One region of the Lysinibacillus sp. BNK-21 genome, then DNA from elsewhere that is predicted to be linked to it. Evidence: riboswitches for the same ligand, from Rfam matches in the RefSeq annotation. Region 1 holds a riboswitch; each other region holds the start of a gene.
The links. A riboswitch is a leader RNA that binds a small molecule or an ion and turns the genes downstream of it on or off. The one in region 1 is predicted to bind S-adenosylmethionine.
Positions count from the first base shown of each region.

Region 1 (5,068 bases):
GATTTATCCAATAAAAAGCACCAGGGCAAACTAAAGTTTCCTTTGTTCGTTTAGGATCCTTTAATGTCACACCAAATGGTCCCTCTTTGACATGACCAAGTGTCATTGTCATCGCGCTCTCTTCCTCATAGAAATCTAAGCGCATATTCGGTAGCTGTAGTGACAAATACTGCTCATATTGCGTAGGCACTGGTAGCTGTAACACCTCTTGCCACAGCTTAACTGTTGCCTGCATGTCCTTGACGTAGAATTGGACGGATTCCATCGTTATAGCCTGTTTGACATCAATGGCACCACTTGCCTTTAATTGAACCAAACGTTCTTCATCTTCCTCCGCCCATTCAATCAAAAATGGAAAATCAATTGGCAGATCTGGCTTACCAAAATGCAGTAGCTTCCATTCTACCACAGTGCCATCTGGTCTTGTTCTGCTACATGCATCTGGTCCATATACTTCATAGCCCAATGCTCGCAAGCGTCGACCCTCTTCCTCAATATTTTTTGTGCGCAGAGCAATTCGAGAAAATCCCTGGCGCTCTTGATCACGTTTAAACGTATAATGTAGGGAATATGGGTATTGTGCCGCTTGCTCAAATAAATCACGATCATAGATAGCAATTTGTTCAATATAGCTTAAGCCAAAGTAGCTTAACGTATTATAAGTCCCCCACATCGTGTGCTGCCCACCATTCACTGTATGGACATTTCGTTTATTGAAGAAAACCTTTATATTTTCTGGTGATTCCACTTGATGAACCAAATGATCAAAATATAAAGTCATGGCCATTCCCCTTTCTTTCCCCATTACCTTTACCTGTATGTTTGATTAGTTTAAAATTTACTCAAGAAAAGGAGTTACTAGTAGGATATGAAAAAAAGTTTCGTTTACCTACAAACTCCGTTCACTAATTTCATAAAGAGGTGATTTGAATGACAGATTTAGTAGCTGCTTTTAAATTGGCATTAGGTAATTATCCTACAGGCGTAACAGTTGTCACGACATGTCATGACACAAAACCGATTGGCTTAACCGTCAATTCCTTTGCATCTGTTTCAATCGACCCGCTCCTTATTTTGTGGTCACTCGATAAAAAATCTCAGCTCCATCCTTATTTCACGACTGCGCCAAATTTTGCGGTCAATATTTTAGCGAGTGATCAAGAGCATTTATGTACACTATTTGCCAGTAAAATCCCTGATCGCTTTGCACAAGCAAAATGGTCAACTTCCTCTTTAGGACTACCGATTTTACATGATACAGCAGCTAATTTACAATGTAAAACATTTCAGCAAATCGATGCTGGCGACCATACCATTTTTATTGGGCAGGTCGTAGACATTACAAATGCTCAAAAAGAGCCTTTGCTTTATCATCGCCGTCATATCGGTCCCATACCAAAAAGCTTTTATAGCTAGTCTTTACACAAAAAAAGGGCCACTTGTAAGCATAGGAAATCCTTCATGCTTATAGGTGGCCGTTTGACATAAGTTCTACTGAAATCATTGTTATTTTTTCTGCGGAAATCTCTGCTTTTCAAGCCTATTAATTTGCACAATCACACCATCTTGAATCGTAATATGCACTTCACCAAATTCAAGATTTTGAATCGCCTTCGCAATTGCCTCTAGTTTCTTATCATCTACTTTTACTGACTGAGCCATACGATACACCCCTTCTTTTTTATCCTTATTGTTCATAAAGAGGCCAACGCATCAAACTGATTGATAGCCCCTCCTATCTCTCAGACACCATCTGTTGGATTTGGCACCTGTTGTTCGGTTGCCGAGGCTTCATTGGGCCAAGTCCCTCCACCTCTCTTGATAAGAGTACTGCGTTTCTTGAAAATAATTCTATAATTCTGCTATAGGAATGTCAATACAAAATATTAGAAAACCTAGTTGAATACTATGCAATATGTCGTTTAGATTAAAAGACTCCCTAAACCTAAAGTATTTTATGCCTAGTCAGTGAGAAATAGATGGCAATCCATTAATTTATTACAAGCTCCATTTCCTCATCATGAATTCAAGTGGGCCTCGATGATGTTTAGTCCTCCACCATACAGAAACAACGACACATCCTAAAAAATAACAGCAGGCATACAGCATGGAAAAAGCAAGTGTTTGGTTCTCCAGCTTTTGGCAAATAATTAGTATTCCAATGCCTATAACAACATGGCCAACATAATGCGTTAAAGACATTTGTCCTGTTAATATGAAAGATTGAATAACTTTATTTTTACATGTCTCTACAAGATAGATGGAGCTAACAATGATGACAATAGCCGAAGCCGAATTAGATAGGACATACATCATATTCGGTGGAATCGGTCCTGTATCAAATAAGTACAATGCACTCTCTACATCTAATAAATGAATGGTTGTCATCTTAATGAATAACGTTGAACAAGTCTCAGTCATGATGACTAACAATAAACCTATCACCAGTAAGTTTTTTCTTAATGTATGATTTGTTAAATCTAATGTGCCCATTACCATACCTATCAGAAAGAAGCAAATCCAGGGGAATAGTGGATGATAGCCATTAAACATCAAATTTCTTATAAATCCTGCTGGTGTCCAAAAATCAAGATACTCTAGTAGCACATATGTTGGATGCCAACCAGCAAGGTAACTAAATTGAATTTGAAGCCATTGTGAAAGGATAAGGATGGCACCGATTATGAAGATCATCATTTTCTTGGATTGGGCAATCAACCAAGCAGCAACAAACATATACACGCCATAATAATGTAAGATATCTCCTGTCCAGCCGATTGCATATAATATTATCCCTATCGTAAATAACAAAAGCGCCCTCTTCCACAAAGTAAGTCGATTTTGACGAAGAAGGATTGGGTCCTTACTCTCTCTAGCCTGACGAGTCATTAAGGCTGTCCCTATTCCTGCTAGCATGACAAATACGGCCGAGGCACGCCCCTCAAACATATTTTGTAAGGCAATCAACCATGTTGACCCATTCGTTGTAGAACCCGTTACGACACCAAAATTGACAATAAACATACCTAGCATAGCGAGAGCTCTTGCAAAATCAAGACCTTCAATGCGCCGATCATCATTTCTTTTTGTCATCTTTGCCCCCTTGGATAACGCTATTCACTGCCTCCTTCCAAATAGCCCTATAGTTCAATTGGTTGCCTGTTAACATGAAATTACCGATATTATCATAGACGAGGGCTAGCATCTGTGCCTTCGCTTCTATATGTGGAGTATCCTCTAGCACGCCTAGCTGTACGCCATATCGTAGGATAGCAACAAAGCTCGTTAAAAAGCTGGTTTCTAGCTCTACTAATTGTCTTTTATAGTTTTCATCGCGGGCCGCTAATAGTACATATTGATTAAATATTTTATTAAAATAAGGGTCCTTGTCCTGTGCCTCAATAGATTTATAGCCTAGCTTAAGTAATTCCTCCTTAAAATTAGCAGAAGAAAGCTCTTTATAATCCACAGCGACATCATGTTGAATTTCTTTATACAATTCATCAAATATGAAAGCGATTAATTGATCTTTTGATTGAAAATAATAGTAAATGGCTGGTTTTGAAATACCGACCTCTGTAGCAATCATTGCTAAGCTTGTTTTTTCAAATCCATTTTCCGCAAACATCACATAAGCAATTTCTATAATCTTGCGAAAAGTTTGTTCTTTATTTCCCATTATTACCCTCCTTTTTTACCGACCGTTAAGTAAATATTATAGGATGCTAACCTTTTAGACAAGAAAAAACTGTGTAGAAATATTTCTCTACACAGTTCACATTTATTGATTTTGTAAATACATCATTAAAGCTTCTGCTGTTTTTTGCTTGCCCATTACTTTAAGAGGCTGTCCATCAGCAGGTACAATCCAATGAGGTTCATCCCCCCCATATAAAGACTGAGAGCTATTTGCTACCATAAATTGTGCATTGGCTGTTTCCATACGCAGTCTGGCACGAGCTAACAAGAATTCCTCATCATTCGTTGCTTCGAGCTTAAAGCCTACTAACGTTACATTCGGTTGCCATCCCTTAATTTGACCTAATACTTTTGGTGCTTTTTTAAAATGAATAATAGGTGGTTCGTCAGAAGGCATTTTCCCCGTTTCCTCCATTAAATTACCTGATTGATCATATACTTTGTCAATGACCCAATCAGAGCCCGCAGCCGCCATAATAACGATATCGACATGTTGTTGTTGAACTGCATGACGCACCTTTTGTCCTAAATCCTCTATGCCTTCAAATTGTATCAATGTCATATCATTTTGGTTTTCTGGGAGCTGTGCAAAGTAACCATGCATGTATACTACGTTAGCGCCAGCAGCCAGCGCCGCCTCTGCTAAATAACACCCCATTGTGCCTTTTGATAAATTCGTATGACCTCGTACACGATCCCATTTTTCAAGTGTTCCCCCACTTGTAATGAGTACGGTTTTGCCCTGTAATGTCCCCATACACTCACCTATTTTCTGAAATATATACAAATACTATTTTAACGTAATGTAAGGATAGGCTTCAATAGCCACTATTTTAGGGAGCTGTTTTGTTCTTTTAGCCAAGCACTTAATATCTCTGCAAATTTCTTTGTGACGGGCGAAGCATGGTGTTTCATGGCAATACCAATCGTTCGGTAGCCACCTTGCTTTAACGGAATCGCTCTCAATGTTGGCGGTAAATTTTGAATAACCAACTGAGGTAAAATACTGATCCCTAAATGATGAGAAATCATGGAAAGAATCCCTACCTCCTCGGAAAGCTCAAAGCGGATATTCGGCTTAACATGATATTGCTCTAATAGCACCTTGACATCATTTGTTCCTTTATAGGAAGTCATAATAAATGGCATATCCTCTAAATCTACGATATCAATTTCTGTCTTATCAAACAATGGACTTTTATCCGAAACAATACATAATAATGGGTCTTGTTGGAGCTCAGTGAACTGATATTGCTCTGACTTTTGACCATTCAAAAATCCTGCTTCTACTTCACCACTTAAAAGCCATTGTTCAATTTCATAGTAATCTCCCTCTCGTAACTCCACCTGTATCCCTGGAAATTGATTA
Region 1 covers NZ_JBLQTS010000001.1:2,818,024-2,823,091, forward strand. Annotated here, with positions in the region: gene ACMGGO_RS14530 (VOC family protein) at 1-781, opposite strand, end outside; gene ACMGGO_RS14535 (flavin reductase family protein) at 931-1,416, shown strand; gene ACMGGO_RS14540 (YezD family protein) at 1,507-1,662, opposite strand; SAM riboswitch class I at 1,733-1,828, opposite strand; gene ACMGGO_RS14545 (DUF418 domain-containing protein) at 1,999-3,093, opposite strand; gene ACMGGO_RS14550 (TetR/AcrR family transcriptional regulator) at 3,077-3,679, opposite strand; gene ACMGGO_RS14555 (phosphopantothenoylcysteine decarboxylase) at 3,782-4,456, opposite strand; gene ACMGGO_RS14560 (LysR family transcriptional regulator) at 4,528-5,068, opposite strand, start outside.

Region 2 (5,068 bases), 1.9 Mb from region 1:
TACTGGCATTACTTGGTGAAGGCAATGGTAGAGTCATTGCAGAGTTTGGCATCGGAGCCAATAAAAGTGCTATCCTATGTGGCAATGTATTAGAGGATGAGAAGGTGTATGGGACCATCCATATCGCTTTTGGCAGTAATGCGCCATTTGGTGGAGCCAATGCGTCAGATGTTCATATTGATTGTGTTGTGAAAAGTCCTATCGTCTATTTTGACGGTCAGCAAGTAATCTAAAGAAAAGCGTGTCTTCCTATGAAGCACGCTTTTTTTCATGCTTTACAAGACTGTAGCTTAGGGTTGCTTGTCATTGTAGGTTTACAATATAGTTAATATAGATAGGAATAGGAATGATGATTAAATTCCGTCCATAAAATAGAAGTAATGATAAAGAAAGTAACTTTTGTTTTGCAACAAGAAAGAACGTGAGGTTGAAGAGATGTTAACATTTACAGATTTACATGGCCTACAAGTAGATTTGAGTTTTACAAGAGGCGAATTTAAAGTAGAACCTAAACACGTCCTTGTCCTTTTAAAGCATGAAAATAAATGGTTATGTACTGTCCATAAACGACGTGGTGTAGAAGTGCCAGGAGGGAAATTAGAAGAAGGGGAAACCTTAGAGGAGGCGGCGATTCGAGAAGTTTTTGAAGAGACGGGTGTTCATGTGAAAAATCTTCAATGGTTTGCAGAGTATGCAGTGTATGATGAAAACGTTTTTTGTAAATCCGTTTTCACTGCACAATTTTTGGCGCAAGAGGATATAGAATTTGATTTAGAAACGTCAGGCATGCTTTGGTTAACTGATGAAGAATTTGCTCAGCATCCTAACTTGAGTTTTCACATGAAGGATGAGGGGATGAAGAAAATGCTGGAGGAGCTGAAACATCGTGACACACAATGGTGATATTATCGAAAAACGCCCCTATCCTTCACCAAATCCAGCTATCCGTTTAACGGAAATAACCTATCTTTCACAGGGCTTACGTATAAAAGGATTATTAGCAGAGCCAAAGACTGAAGGTACATATGATGGCTTTTTATATTTAAGAGGCGGCATGCAAAGCATTGGGATGGTAAGACCCTCTCGTATTGCACAATTTGCGGCGCAGGGCTTTATCGTATTTGCCCCATATTATCGTGGGAATCGTGGGGGAGAGGGGCGTGACGAGTTTGCAGGGGCAGACCGTTACGATGCGGTCTATGCCGTAGATGTACTCAAACAATTCTGCAATGACAATATCCATGTTTTTGGTTTTTCACGAGGTGGTATTATGGCTCTGTGGACAGCTATTTTAAGAAGGGATATTACTTCTGTTGTAACATGGGCAGGTGTTTCTGATGCAACGGCCACTTATTGGGAACGTACAGATATGCGCAGAATGATGAAGCGTGTTATTGGAGGAACACCTAATCGTGTACCAGAAGCGTATGATGCAAGAACACCACTTTTTGAGATAGAGCGTATAACAGCTCCCGTTCTTATCATTCATGGCTATCGTGATGAAAATGTGGATATTGAACATGCCAGACAATTGGCATTTTTTTTAGAGGAAGCAAATAAATCATTCGAAACTTGGTATGATCTTAACTATGCACATCAATATCCACCAGCAAAAAATCGTGAAACTGTCCGTGCTCTTTGCAAGTGGATGAAACAACAATAAAGCATAGAGAAAACAAAAAGACAAAGGGAACGAATAAATTGTTCCCTTTGTCTTTTATATAGACGTTATTTTAATGGACCACCAAGTGTAGTGATGGCTTCAGAAACGTTTGAGAATTTCTTGAAGTTTTCGTTGAATAAGCCTGCAAGCTCAGCAGCTTTTGCATCGTATGCAGCTTTATCTGCCCAAGCTTCACGAGGATTTAACACTTCTGAAGGTACGCCTTCAACTGCTTTTGGAATGTGTAAACCAAACACAGCATCTTGTGTTGTTTCAACATCTGCTAATTTACCATCGATTGCTGCACGGACCATTGTACGTGTGTAAGATAGTTTCATACGGCTACCTGTGCCATATTCGCCACCAGTCCAACCAGTGTTTACTAAGTATACCTGTGCACCGTGCTCGTCAATTTTTTGTCCTAACATTTCTGCGTATACTGTTGCAGGAAGTGGAAGGAATGGAGACCCGAAGCAAGTAGAGAATACTGGTTCTGGCTCAGTCACACCACGTTCAGTTCCAGCAAGTTTAGAAGTGAACCCGCTTAGGAAGTGATACATCGCTTGTTCTTTTGTTAATTTACTGATTGGAGGTAATACGCCAAATGCATCAGCTGTTAGGAAGATGATTGTTTTTGGATGACCTGCAACAGAAGGATCAACGATATTTTCGATGTATTGGATTGGATAAGCTACACGTGTATTTTCTGTTAGTGAACCATCATCATAGTCACAAATACGAGTTTCTGGATCAACAGCTACGTTTTCTAATACAGAGCCGAAGCGGATTGCATTGTAGATTTCTGGTTCTTTTTCAGCAGAAAGGTTGATTGTTTTTGCATAGCAGCCACCCTCAATGTTGAATACACCATTATCAGACCAACCGTGTTCATCGTCACCGATTAGCTTACGATCAGGATCAGCTGATAACGTCGTTTTACCAGTACCAGATAGACCGAAGAATAACGCTACATCGCCAGCTTCACCAACGTTTGCTGAGCAGTGCATTGAAAGAATACCTTGTTGTGGTAATAAGTAGTTCATGATACCAAAGATAGATTTTTTCATTTCACCAGCATATTCTGTACCACCAATTAAAATAATTTTCTTTTCAAGTGATACGATGATGAATGTTTCAGAAGCAGTACCATCAACCGCAGGATCTGCTTTAAAGTTAGGAGCTGAGATGACAGTGAAGTCGGCAACATGAGAAGCTAATTCATCTGCTGTTGGACGGATAAATAATTGATGAGCAAAAAGATTGTGCCATGCGTATTCATTGATAACTTGAATGCTTAATTGTGAGTCTTTGTCAGCACCTGCAAAGCCTTTGAATACGAATAACTCGTCACGTTCTTTTAAATATTTTATTACTTTTACATATAGGTTATCGAACACTTCAGAAGAAATCGGTTGGTTGACTTTACCCCAGTCAATTTGATCTTTTGTGCTTTCTTCTTCTACCGTATATTTATCTTTAGGTGAACGACCAGTGTATTTGCCAGTTTCTGCACGAACTGCGCCATCTACTGTTAACATTGCTTCACCACGAGATGTAGCTTTTTCTGCTAATTGTGGTACTGAAAGTTGAACATTAATGTTACCGCCGTTTAATAATTCCTTCAGTTCGTTTGCAATTTCTACTGAATTCATCGATTAAATACCATCCTTTTTTATAGTATTCCCTTGATTTAGAGGGATTTTTTCTTAATTTCAAAAATAGTATAACACAATTGCTTAAATAATCTATACTAATTAAGAAATTATTTTAGAGTTTTTACCACTTTTCAATAAACTGACAAAAAATAATGTTTTTCGAGTAGAATACCATCAATCCTACTGTAATTAGGCACGAAAATTGAGCCACACATATGTTACCACAAGTAGCTAGGTATGTTGTAGGGATTAATTTGCTTCTATTTACATCATCATCCAAGTATGAAAAGTTTTTGTGTAATAAGTTCTTTCCTTTCTATACAGTAATACATAAGAAAATATTTGACAACGTTCGACCTTTTCAGTAACATGAGATTGAACGGATACTCTTATCCCGAGCTGGTGGAGGGTCAGGCCCTGTGAAACCCGGCAACCTGCATGAACTATTTCACGACATGCGTTGGTGCCAACCTGATGCAAGGGAACATCCCTTGAACGATAAGAGTGAAAGGTTACGCAGTCATTATTCCTTTCCTCATGTAAAGTAACGTGAGAAAAGGATTTTTTTATTGTTAAAAATCAATGTAAAGGTAAGTATATGTAGTTCTTTCCTTATTATAATGACGGATCTTTCGAAATCCTCGTGTTAAAAGCAGCAGTAACGGCTTGAGAGTTCAATCCTTAGGAGCGGACTTGACATGGGTAATGAGTACCGTATTCATACACAACTACTTATTGTAAGAGTATTTAGGAGGAAAACCAAATGACAAACCGTCGACTGTTTACATCAGAGAGTGTAACAGAAGGACATCCAGATAAGATTTGTGACCAAATCTCGGATGCCATTTTAGATGCTATTTTAGCAGAAGATCCAAATGCACGTGTAGCGTGTGAAACAACTGTAACAACAGGATTAGTATTAGTAGCAGGAGAAATTACTACTTCTACTTATGTGGATATTAAAGGTATTGTTCGTGACACTGTAGCTGAAATTGGCTATACACGAGGTAAATATGGCTTTGATGCTGAGAACTTAGCGGTGCTTGTGGCAATTGGCGAACAATCACCTGATATTGCTCAAGGTGTTGATCAGGCATTAGAGGCACGTGAAGGCTCTATGACAGATGCTGATATAGAAGCAATTGGTGCTGGTGACCAAGGCTTAATGTTTGGCTATGCATGTAATGAAACACCAGAGCTAATGCCATTACCAATTAGCTTGGCACACAAATTAGCACGCCGTTTAACAGAAGTACGTAAATCAGGTGAACTTGCCTATTTACGTCCTGATGGTAAAACGCAAGTAACGATTGAATATGATGACAATAATGTACCGGTTCGCGTGGATACAATTGTTATTTCAACACAGCATGATGAAGAAGCAACACTTGAACAAATTCAAGCAGATTTAAAAGAATTTGTTATTGCACCAGTTGTACCGAGTGAATTATTAGATGCTAATACGAAATACTTCATCAATCCAACTGGCCGTTTTGTAATTGGTGGGCCAAAAGGTGATGCTGGATTAACAGGACGTAAAATCATTGTTGATACATACGGTGGTTATGCACGTCACGGTGGTGGTGCCTTCTCAGGTAAGGATGCAACCAAGGTAGACCGTTCGGCGGCATATGCAGCACGTTATGTAGCGAAAAACATCGTAGCAGCTGGCTTAGCAGAGCGTGCTGAAGTGCAACTTGCCTATGCGATTGGCGTTGCTCAGCCTGTTTCCATTGCTGTCGATACATTT
Region 2 covers NZ_JBLQTS010000001.1:933,455-938,522, forward strand. Annotated here, with positions in the region: gene ACMGGO_RS04775 (aminopeptidase) at 1-233, shown strand, start outside; gene ACMGGO_RS04780 (NUDIX domain-containing protein) at 436-903, shown strand; gene ACMGGO_RS04785 (alpha/beta hydrolase family protein) at 887-1,663, shown strand; gene pckA (phosphoenolpyruvate carboxykinase (ATP)) at 1,729-3,315, opposite strand; SAM riboswitch class I at 3,705-3,823, shown strand; gene metK (methionine adenosyltransferase) at 4,082-5,068, shown strand, end outside.
Region 2: linked by a shared signal. The riboswitch ahead of metK (methionine adenosyltransferase) and the one ahead of ACMGGO_RS14540 (YezD family protein) in region 1 are both predicted to bind S-adenosylmethionine.

Region 3 (5,068 bases), 1.3 Mb from region 1:
GCAATAATCTTACCGTCAGCTAGTTTTTCCACTTCAGCAACATGGCGGTAACGAAGACCCTTTTCACATGCTTCATGAACTTGTTCAGCAGAGATACTATCGATCCCAATTACCTCTACATCTGACCAGTCAGGCTGCTCACCAAAAGCTAAGGCACTTAATATCATTAATTTTTTAAATGCATCCTGCCCAGATATATCATTATATGGATCTGCTTCGGCATAACCTAAGCCTTGTGCCTCTTTTAAAGCTGTTTCGAACGACCAGCCTTGTGCACGCATTTTTGTTAAAATATAATTACATGTGCCATTTAAGACACCTTGTATACGACTTACATCATTTACAAGTAAGATATTTTTCATTGTTTTTATAACAGGTACGCCACCAGCGGTAGTAGCCTCATAGCCTACAAAAACGCCATTAGCTTTTGCAAGATCCTGCAACTCCAAACCTCGTTTGGCAAACATCACTTTATTGGCAGTAATAACATGACATTTATGTTCCACCGCTCGCTTTAAATAACTGTATGCAGGTTCTTCGTTCACAATTGCTTCAAACACTACCTGCATACCTGGCTCTGCTAAGACTTCATCCATACTTGTTGTCATTAAATGTGCTGTGCCTGGGACACGTTCACGACTAGCATCTGTCACTAAAATCTTCGCTACCTCTAATTCAATACCTAATTTATTTTTTAGCTCTTCTCGTTTTTCATTTAAAATATGGTAAATCCCCTGACCTACCGTTCCAAATCCTAAAATCGCTGCCTTTATAGTTGCCATTCTCGTTATTCCCTCCAACTTACATTCCGCAGTTTCATTAAAGCTAATTTTCCATGGGGTTGTGTCATGACAATTTGACACCCACCGCAGTCTTTAGCCAACAACTCTCTTTGTATGAGTTTCGCTATTTCTATATGTGTTAGGACACATACAAATTCAAATAATTCAAAATTTAACTTAAAGAAAATTGTAACGCAAATACACGCTTTGCACAAGAAAAATCTTTCTAGGAAGGACATTTGTTTTCTCTAGATGTGCAAAAGAAATCGGTTTCATTCCCTTTATTATACGTTTTATTAATCAATCTATAAGATTTGAACAAATATTGACTATTTACATTTCAATATATGAATGTCTTTCTTCTATTATATATATGTATGCTCAGACACTCATAACAATCCCTTTAAAGAAAAAACTCATTCCCTGTAGCAGCAGAGAATGAGCTTAAAAATATGAGGGGGTTTTAACTTGCTTTTGAAAGCAATTGATAACGATATTGTGCTAAAGCTTGTTGAACAAGACTAATCTCTTCTTCTGTAAAATTTGGTATTGCATACGTACGTTCCACTAATTGAAATGTACCATACTTCAAGTAAAACTCTGTCGCAGGAAGTGAGATATGGCTCACACCGTACTGTTCATATGCCTCAAATACTTCCTTTACAGTAAAGTCCTTTTCAGTAAAAACATGTTCTTGAATTGCTGTATGACCAAATACTTCCTGCCATTTTCTTTCGACTGATGTAAGAAGGTGTTGAATGGATTTATTGTTGACAAATACATGCCCTTCATTTAGCTCATATATTAGATAGGATACAATGTTTTGCGCACTATAGATGTTACCCATTTTAAACACTCCTTTATCATCAGTTTTTGGGAAGAGTAATCACTGGCTAGGCAACTACTCTTCTATATATTCAAAAGTGGGGGAGCACTTATGAAAACATTTACCTTTTTTAAAAAAATTTTCGTACTGTTAACTTATTTCCTAGTATATAACATGGATTTAACAAAGTCAATAATACATATAAAATTACTTGGTATTATTTTTTATAAGGTTCTGATAATTAACGGGAGCAGTAATAGATTGATGTAGCAACGTTTAACGCATTACCAAATGAGGCTAATCGAATGAGAAAATACGTTAACGTCACAACATCTTACCATTTTCTTTAAACTTTAAGCTTCTACTGTTTGTTCAGTTGTTGTAGCCTGTGTAATGGCTTGATCTAAATCAGCAATAATATCCTCTACTGCCTCTAAACCGATGGATAAGCGAATGAGCGACTCGGTTACACCAGCTTGAACTAATTCGTCTGCTGATAGTTGCTGATGAGTAGTGGAAGCTGGATGAATAATTAATGACTTTGCATCACCTACATTTGCTACATGTGAAAATAATTTCACGCTATCAATAAGCTTTCGCCCAGCTTCTCGTCCACCCTTTATGCCAAATGTAAGCACTGAACCGAAGCCATTTCTTAAATATTTTTTTGCTAACTCATGTGTCGGAAAATCTTCTAGGCCATTATAATTTACATACTCCACAGATGGGTGGTTTTGTAAATACTCAGCCACTGCCAATGCATTTTCATTGTGTTTAGGGATACGCAGATGAAGCGTTTCTAACCCTTGCAATAAATTAAAGGCAGCATCAGCACTTAATGTTGGACCAAAATCACGTAATAGTTGTACACGTAGCTTTGTAGCAAAGGCAGCAGAAGCTGTATCAATTCCATAACGTAGACCATGGTAAGAGGCATCTGGTTCAGTAAAACCAGGGAATCGACCGCTAGTCCAATCAAACTTACCAGCGTCTACAACAACGCCCCCTAAAGTTGTACCATGACCTCCTATCCATTTAGTTGCTGAATGAACTACAACATCTGCGCCGTATTCAATAGGTGTAGAACCGTAAGGAGAAGCGAACGTGCTGTCAATAATTAATGGTAGACCATTATCATGTGCAATTCTAGCTACTGCTTCAATATCTAAAACCTTTAAACTTGGATTACCATAAACCTCTGCAAAGACAGCTTTTGTTTTATCAGTAATCGCTGCTTTGAAATTCTCTGGGTTTGTTTCATCTACAAAAATTGTTTTAATACCATAGTTTGGTAATGTGTTAGCAAATAAATTATACGTACCACCATATAAAGAACTAGCTGCTACTATCTCATCACCAGCTCCAGCTAGATTTAAAATGGAAAATGCGATAGCTGCTGCACCAGATGAAAGTGCTACTGCTGCTGTTCCACCTTCCAATAAAGCCACACGTTTTTCAAACACATCAACTGTTGGATTGGTAATTCGTGTGTAAATGTTCCCTGCTTCCTCTAAGGCAAAAAGACGTTGCGCATGAGCAGTGTCTTTAAATACGAAAGCAGTTGAGCGATAGACTGGAACTGTGCGAGAACCCGTCACTGGGTCTGGCTCTTGACCACCATGCAACAGCAATGTTTCTGGTTTAAAATTTGTCATTGTGTACCTCCAAATGGTTATTTTTTTACGATGGTACCGGAGATGAGGAGGATTTTTCTGTAGAAAACAAAAACCCTCTTCAGCTAAGAAGAGGGTTGCGGTTGCAAGTTTTCCTCCCCTTATCTGCCAGATCCAAGTAAGAATCTGTAGGAATTAGCACCTTAGTAAGCTCATTGCTTACTGGTTGCCGGGCATCATAGGGCCTATCCCTCCGCCGCTCTTGATAAGAGTATGAGATTCAATTTCCATCGTTGTTACACAGTATAAACATAGAGTTTTTTTCTGTCAACATGTAAATTTTATTTTTTCCGAAACTTCTGTCTGCTCTTATACGTAATATGAACGCATACACTATTTTAGAAAAAATTTTGAGAGGAGTATTTTTATGGTAAAGGCCGTGATCATTTTTCTTATGATTGGCTATTTAATAGGCTGTATTCACGGCTCTAAAGTGGCTCAATTTTTATCGGGGGTTGATTTAAAAAAGGCTGGCCACGGTAATGCTGGTGCCTCTAATGCTACTCTTTCCCTTGGCTGGAAGTATGGCGTTTTAGTAGCCCTCATCGATATAGGCAAAGGCGTTGTCGCTATTATAGGTGCACATTTTTATCTAGCGGACGCCATTCATTTAACAGAAGAACAAATTTGGCTGCTTACTTATATTATGGCTGCTGGGGTTATTTTAGGTCATAATTTCCCCTTCTACATGGGCTTCAACGGCGGGAAAGGAACGGCCTCCATCATTGGTATTTTACTTGCTGTTGATTGGAAGATTGGTTTATTTGCACTTATTTTATTTGTTATTTTATCCTTTGCAACAAATTATTTAATTGTAGGTGTTCTAGAATTTTATCTCGTGTTTTGTACAGCAACTTATTTATGGATTCCTGGCATTGGCCCAACCATTATAGCTCTTCTTCTTTTTGGCATAGCCATCATCCTGCACCTCGAAAATATTAAACGATTAGTCAATGGAACAGAGCCTAAAGTAACTTCTGCCTTTAAGAAAAAGAAATAATATTTAATGGATATTTTTGTATTTTTTGTGACCGTATTTTTTCTCTTTATCTACTCATATTGCTGTAAAAAACACCATTTTCACATAGATTTTTTTCTACAATAAAATAGACATATTCTTATCTCAATAAAACATTATACAGGCCGATGTTATGGATAATAATCGTCATTTTTATCGTAGAAAGGATGAGAAATATGTCTTCACCAAAGCAAGCAGCTACAAAACTTAATTTAAAGCCACTATGGATTGGCTTGGCATTCGCGTTACTAATCATTATTACCTTTTTACCTAACAATGGTGATTTACCTATAGCTGGGCAACGAGCTTTAGCCATTTTAGCTTTTGCAGTCATCCTTTGGGTTACAGAGGCCGTTTCATATCCTGTGAGCTCGGCCATGATCATTGCACTAGTAACTGTTTTACTAGGACTCGCTCCGTCAATGGATAATCCAACTACAGAGCTAGGAACAGCTAGCGCATTAAAATTATCTTTAAGTGGCTTTAGTAATTCTGCCGTTGCTTTAGTAGCAGCAGCTCTTTTTCTAGCGGCAGCAATGCAAATTACTAATCTACATAAACGACTTGCACTTTGGATTCTTTCACTGGTAGGAACGAAAACAAAAGCTATCGTATTTGGCGCTATTTTAGTCTCTATCGTCCTCGCATTTTTTGTACCTTCTGCTACAGCACGAGCTGGCGCAGTAGTACCGATTTTGCTTGGAATGGTGGCAGCATTTGGTTTACCACGTGATAGTCGGCTTGCTGCCTTATTAGTTATTACTTCGGT
Region 3 covers NZ_JBLQTS010000001.1:4,138,111-4,143,178, forward strand. Annotated here, with positions in the region: gene ACMGGO_RS20830 (homoserine dehydrogenase) at 1-782, opposite strand, end outside; gene ACMGGO_RS20835 (hypothetical protein) at 1,246-1,629, opposite strand; gene ACMGGO_RS20840 (O-acetylhomoserine aminocarboxypropyltransferase/cysteine synthase family protein) at 1,962-3,263, opposite strand; SAM riboswitch class I at 3,380-3,493, opposite strand; gene ACMGGO_RS20845 (glycerol-3-phosphate acyltransferase) at 3,649-4,281, shown strand; gene ACMGGO_RS20850 (DASS family sodium-coupled anion symporter) at 4,476-5,068, shown strand, end outside.
Region 3: linked by a shared signal. The riboswitch ahead of ACMGGO_RS20840 (O-acetylhomoserine aminocarboxypropyltransferase/cysteine synthase family protein) and the one ahead of ACMGGO_RS14540 (YezD family protein) in region 1 are both predicted to bind S-adenosylmethionine.

Region 4 (5,068 bases), 2.5 Mb from region 1:
TCGCAGGAAACCAATAATTCATTTTGCTGCTTAAGTAAGCAATCTGACGAAATTAAACATTTGGCAAAAAAATCACTCGATGTGTCTACGCTGGCTGAAAACCAAGCACTTGAGGGTCGCAAGCGTTTAAAAAATCAATCACAAAATATGCTCAATATTAGTCATTCTCTTCATGATATAGAAGAAAATATTGAACAATTATCAGGTATGTCTAAGGAAATGGAAACAATTATGAGTGTTGTGACCAATATTGCGAATCAAACGAATCTTTTGGCTTTAAATGCTGCAATTGAAGCAGCACGTGCTGGGGAAGCGGGAAAGGGCTTTAGCGTAGTGGCCGATGAAGTACGTAAATTATCAATTCAGACAAAAGAATCTGTTACAGCGGTGGCTTTGTTATTGAAAAAGACAGGTGAACGAACAGAGAAATTAGAGTATTCTTTGACCAACATTCAAGATGAAGTTGCAGCAGGTGAAGAAAATATGTTACAAACTGAAGGCCAATTTACGAGTATATTGGGAGCCATGACAGAAGCAAAAGATCAAAATGAGTGTATGGCAACAAAAATACAAGCAATTGTAGGCATATTAAGTGAATTAGGCACTTCATTTACTGAGGTAACAAATTCAGCTGAAAAATTAGCGAGCTTTGCGCAAAATTTAAAAGGATAGACTACTAACATTTACATTCTATTTTTCATATTTTTAGACGTAATAAACACTATAGTACCTATTTAAATGTTTGTTGTGAAGTTATCGCTATAGAGCATCAATTTTATAGAGATTCAGAAAGTAAGAGCTATTTCACTGATGAAATAGCTCTATTTTTGCTAAATTTGTAAAGGGTTTAACGTAATTTTCAATGAAAAAAAGATTATACTGTAGAAAGAATGAATAATAGGGGCGGTTATGATGAAAACAGTTGTTGTTTTAGGCGGCGGTATTACAGGACTATGTACAATGCATTATTTGCAACGTCAAGTGAAGGAACATAATTTAAATGTTCGTCTAGTGCTTATAGAAAAAAATACATATTTAGGAGGCAAATTATATTCAGCACATGAACAAGGTTTCATCATGGAAACGGGTGCTGATTCTATTGTAGCCCGTCATCAAGGCGTTATGGAACTCGTGCAGGAGCTTGATTTTGAGGCGGAATTAGTTTACAACGAAACAGGTATTTCTTATATTTATACGAATAATGAGTTACATGCTATTCCGGCAGATTCAACTTTCGGAATACCGATGAGTTTAGCATCCTTAGAGGAAAGTACACTTATTTCCGAGCAGGGAAAAAAAGAAGCGTTGAAGGATTTAACATTGCCAAACAATGGCTTCACAAAGGAAAGTTCTATCGGTGAATTTTTAACTTACTATTTAGGAGAGGAACTGGTGAAAAACCAAATTGCACCAGTCCTTGCAGGTGTTTATTCGGGAGATTTACATCAGCTTTCTATTGGCTCTACTTTACCGTATTTAATTGATTATAAGAATGATTTTGGAAGTATTATTAAAGGCTTTGATGCGAATCGTGAGCAATTTGTTAAAGCAGCGAACAAAAAATTTATATCCTTTAAAAATGGTTTATCTTCTTTAATTGATCGACTTGAACAAACCTTATCCGATGTAGAAATTATCAAGGGTGTTACTACACTAAATGTTCAAAAACAAGATAAGAACTACACAATTTCCTTAGCTAATGGTGAAATTATTGAGTCAGATTATGTCGTTTTAGCATTACCGAACGATACTGTACAAAATCTGCTACAGGATGAATCTTTAAACCGCTATTTTGACCAATTTACGACAGCGTCAGCGATTACTATCTATTTAGGTTTTGATGTGCCAGACGCTAAATTGCCAGCAGATGGAACGGGCTATATTGTTTCCCATAATTCAGACGTAACTTGTAATGCGGCAACTTGGACTAGTCGTAAATGGAAGCATACATCGAAAGAAAATAAATTACTTGTGCGACTCTTTTATAAGAGCATCAATCCAGCCTATGAGCAACTACGCGCCATGACGGATGAAGAATTGGCAGCAGTTGCTTTAGAAGATGTGAGAAAGAGCCTAGGAATAGAGGAGCAGCCAACCGTTGTGAATGTAACAAAATGGATTGATCAAATGCCTAAATATGATCTAGCGCATCGTGAAGCATTACAAGGCTTACTACAAGAATTACATGAGAAATATCCTAATTTATCGATTGCAGGGTGCTCGTATTTTGGCGTAGGTATTGGTGCTTGCATTCAAAACGGGAAAAAAATTGGTGAAGAGCTTGCAAAGGAACTTGCCAATTTCTAAGGTTTTAAGTGGAAAAAAACTTTGTTATGTGAAATAGTCTTGACTCATTCGTCAGTAAACGATATGATTCTTTTAATTATTTAAAAAATTCATACTTAATTCTTATCAAGAGAAGCAGAGGGACTGGCCCATTGAAGCTTCAGCAACCAACTTTATTGTCAGGTGCTAAATCCAGAAGACCGTTGAGTCGAAGATGAGAAGGAACAACAATGATGAATCGTTAAAGCCTTCTTTTTTTATGAAAGAAGGCTTTTTATTATATAGAGACATAGGAAGAGAGGCTAATTTTATGGGATTGCTTGAAAGGTTAAAAACGCATGTATTGACGGCAGACGGTGCATTTGGCACAGTGCTATATGGCTATGGATTGGAGTATTGCCATGAGGAAATGAATGTTCAGAGACCCGAGTTAATTGAAAAGATTCATAGAGAATATATTGCGGCTGGTGCTGACATCATTCAAACGAATACGTACGGTGCAAATGCCATTAAATTAGCTCGCTATGGATTGGAATCACGTGTCCAACAATTTAATGAAGCTGCTATCACCATCGCAAAACGAGCAGCGGCTGATGGCGGTCAATTTGTTTTAGGAACAATTGGTGGTATTCGGGGAATTCGTAAAAGTGATGCAACCTTGGATGAAATATTAGCGACTATTGAAGAACAAGCAAGCGTCTTACTTGCAGGGAATCCAGATGGCCTTTTACTTGAAACTTATTATGATTTTGAAGAATTAACAGCAACCTTAAAGATGCTACGAGAAAAAACAAAATTGCCGATTATTGCACAAGTTTCTATGCATGAGCCCGGTGTTCTACAAAATGGGATGTCTTTAAATAATGCTCTCCATGAGCTTGAAGCTCTAGGTGCTGATATTGTTGGTGTCAATTGTCGACTAGGTCCACACCATACAATTCAGGCATTTGAAGGTGTAGAACTTCCTAATAAGGCATTTATGTCGGCCTATCCAAATGCATCACTTCTGGACTTAGAGGATGGGCGTGTCGTTTATGAATCAGAAGCTGATTATTTTGGTCGAGCGGCTGTTGAATTGCGTGATCAAGGTGTACGTTTAATAGGGGGCTGCTGTGGTACAACACCCAAACATATTGCAGCAGCAAAGAAGTATTTAGAAGAGTTATCACCGGTTCAGGAGAAGCATGCGAAGCCTAAAAAGATTGAGATTGTTCGGGAAGCGGAGCCAACAAAGTATGAGCCTCTTCATGAAAAGGTTAAACGTGAACGCTCTGTCATAGTAGAGTTGGATACGCCTAGACATTTAGAGATTGATGGGTTCCTTGAAGGAGCAAAGCAATTATATGATGCAGGTGCAGATGTAGTTATGATGGCAGACAATTCATTGGCCTCTCCACGTATTAGCAATATTGCAATGGGCGCATTGTTGAAGAGCTCACATGGTGTACGCCCACTAACTCATATTACATGTCGAGACCGTAATTTAATTGGTCTACAATCTCATTTAATGGGGTTAAATGCTTTAGGTATTCATGATGTGTTGGCCGTTACGGGTGATCCAACGAAAGTAGGAGATTTCCCAGGTGCGACAAGTGTTTATGATGTATCTTCCATGGAGCTAATCCAATTAATTAAGCAATTAAATGAAGGGGTCTCTTTCTCAGGTAAGCCACTTCGTAAAAAAGCAAATTTCTCAGTTGCTGCTGCATTTAATCCAAACGTCCGTGTGTTAGATCGTGCTGTGACACGCTTGGAGAAGAAAATTGAGCATGGGGCAGACTACTTCATTTCTCAACCAGTATATACGAAAGAGAAAATTGTAGAGATTTATGAGGCAACAAAGCATTTACAAGCTCCAATTTACATCGGTATTATGCCTGTTACGAGTTATAAAAGTGCTGAATTTTTACATCATGAAGTGCCAGGTATCAAATTATCTGAAGATGCCTTAACAAGAATGAAAGCATGTGGAGAAGATAAAGAAAAGGCAACATTGGAAGGGATTGCTATTGCCAAAGAATTAGTAGAAGTGGCTACGCAATATTTCAATGGGATTTACCTTATTACACCATTTTTACGTTACGATGTGACACTAGAGTTGATGAAATATATAGAGCAATTGGATGAACAGAAAAAAGGAGTAAGTATACATGGCTAAGCACTCGATTGAAGAGCAACTAGAGAAACGTATTTTAATTCTTGATGGCGCAATGGGAACAATGCTACAAAATGAAAATTTATCAGCAGAGGATTTTGGTGGCGAGGAACTTGATGGCTGTAATGAAAATCTTGTGCTTACTAGACCAGATGTTATTGAAAAAATTCACCATAAATACTTAGAGGCAGGCGCAGATATTATTTGTACAAATACATTTGGTGGGACGCCTCTTGTGTTAAATGAATATGATCTTGGCACAAAAGCAGAAGTAATTAATAAGCGTGCAGTGGAAATTGCTCGCCAAGCAGTGGATCGTTATTCCACATCGGATTGGCCACGTTTTGTTGCAGGGGCTATGGGGCCAACAACAAAAACGTTATCAGTAACAGGTGGTATTACATTTGAAGAGCTAGAGGAAAATTTTTATGTACAGGCAAAAGCATTAATTGAGGCAGGAGCCGACGTTTTGTTATTAGAAACAAGTCAGGATATGCTCAATGTCAAAGCAGGCACACTTGGCGTAAAGCGCGCTTTTGCATCAACGGGAAAAGAGCTACCTGTCATGATTTCAGGAACAATAGAACCGATGGGTACAACGCTTGCAGGGCAAACAATTGATGCCTT
Region 4 covers NZ_JBLQTS010000001.1:359,804-364,871, forward strand. Annotated here, with positions in the region: gene ACMGGO_RS01815 (globin-coupled sensor protein) at 1-672, shown strand, start outside; gene ACMGGO_RS01820 (protoporphyrinogen oxidase) at 913-2,307, shown strand; SAM riboswitch class I at 2,407-2,507, shown strand; gene ACMGGO_RS01825 (bifunctional homocysteine S-methyltransferase/methylenetetrahydrofolate reductase) at 2,597-4,444, shown strand; gene metH (methionine synthase) at 4,437-5,068, shown strand, end outside.
Region 4: linked by a shared signal. The riboswitch ahead of ACMGGO_RS01825 (bifunctional homocysteine S-methyltransferase/methylenetetrahydrofolate reductase) and the one ahead of ACMGGO_RS14540 (YezD family protein) in region 1 are both predicted to bind S-adenosylmethionine.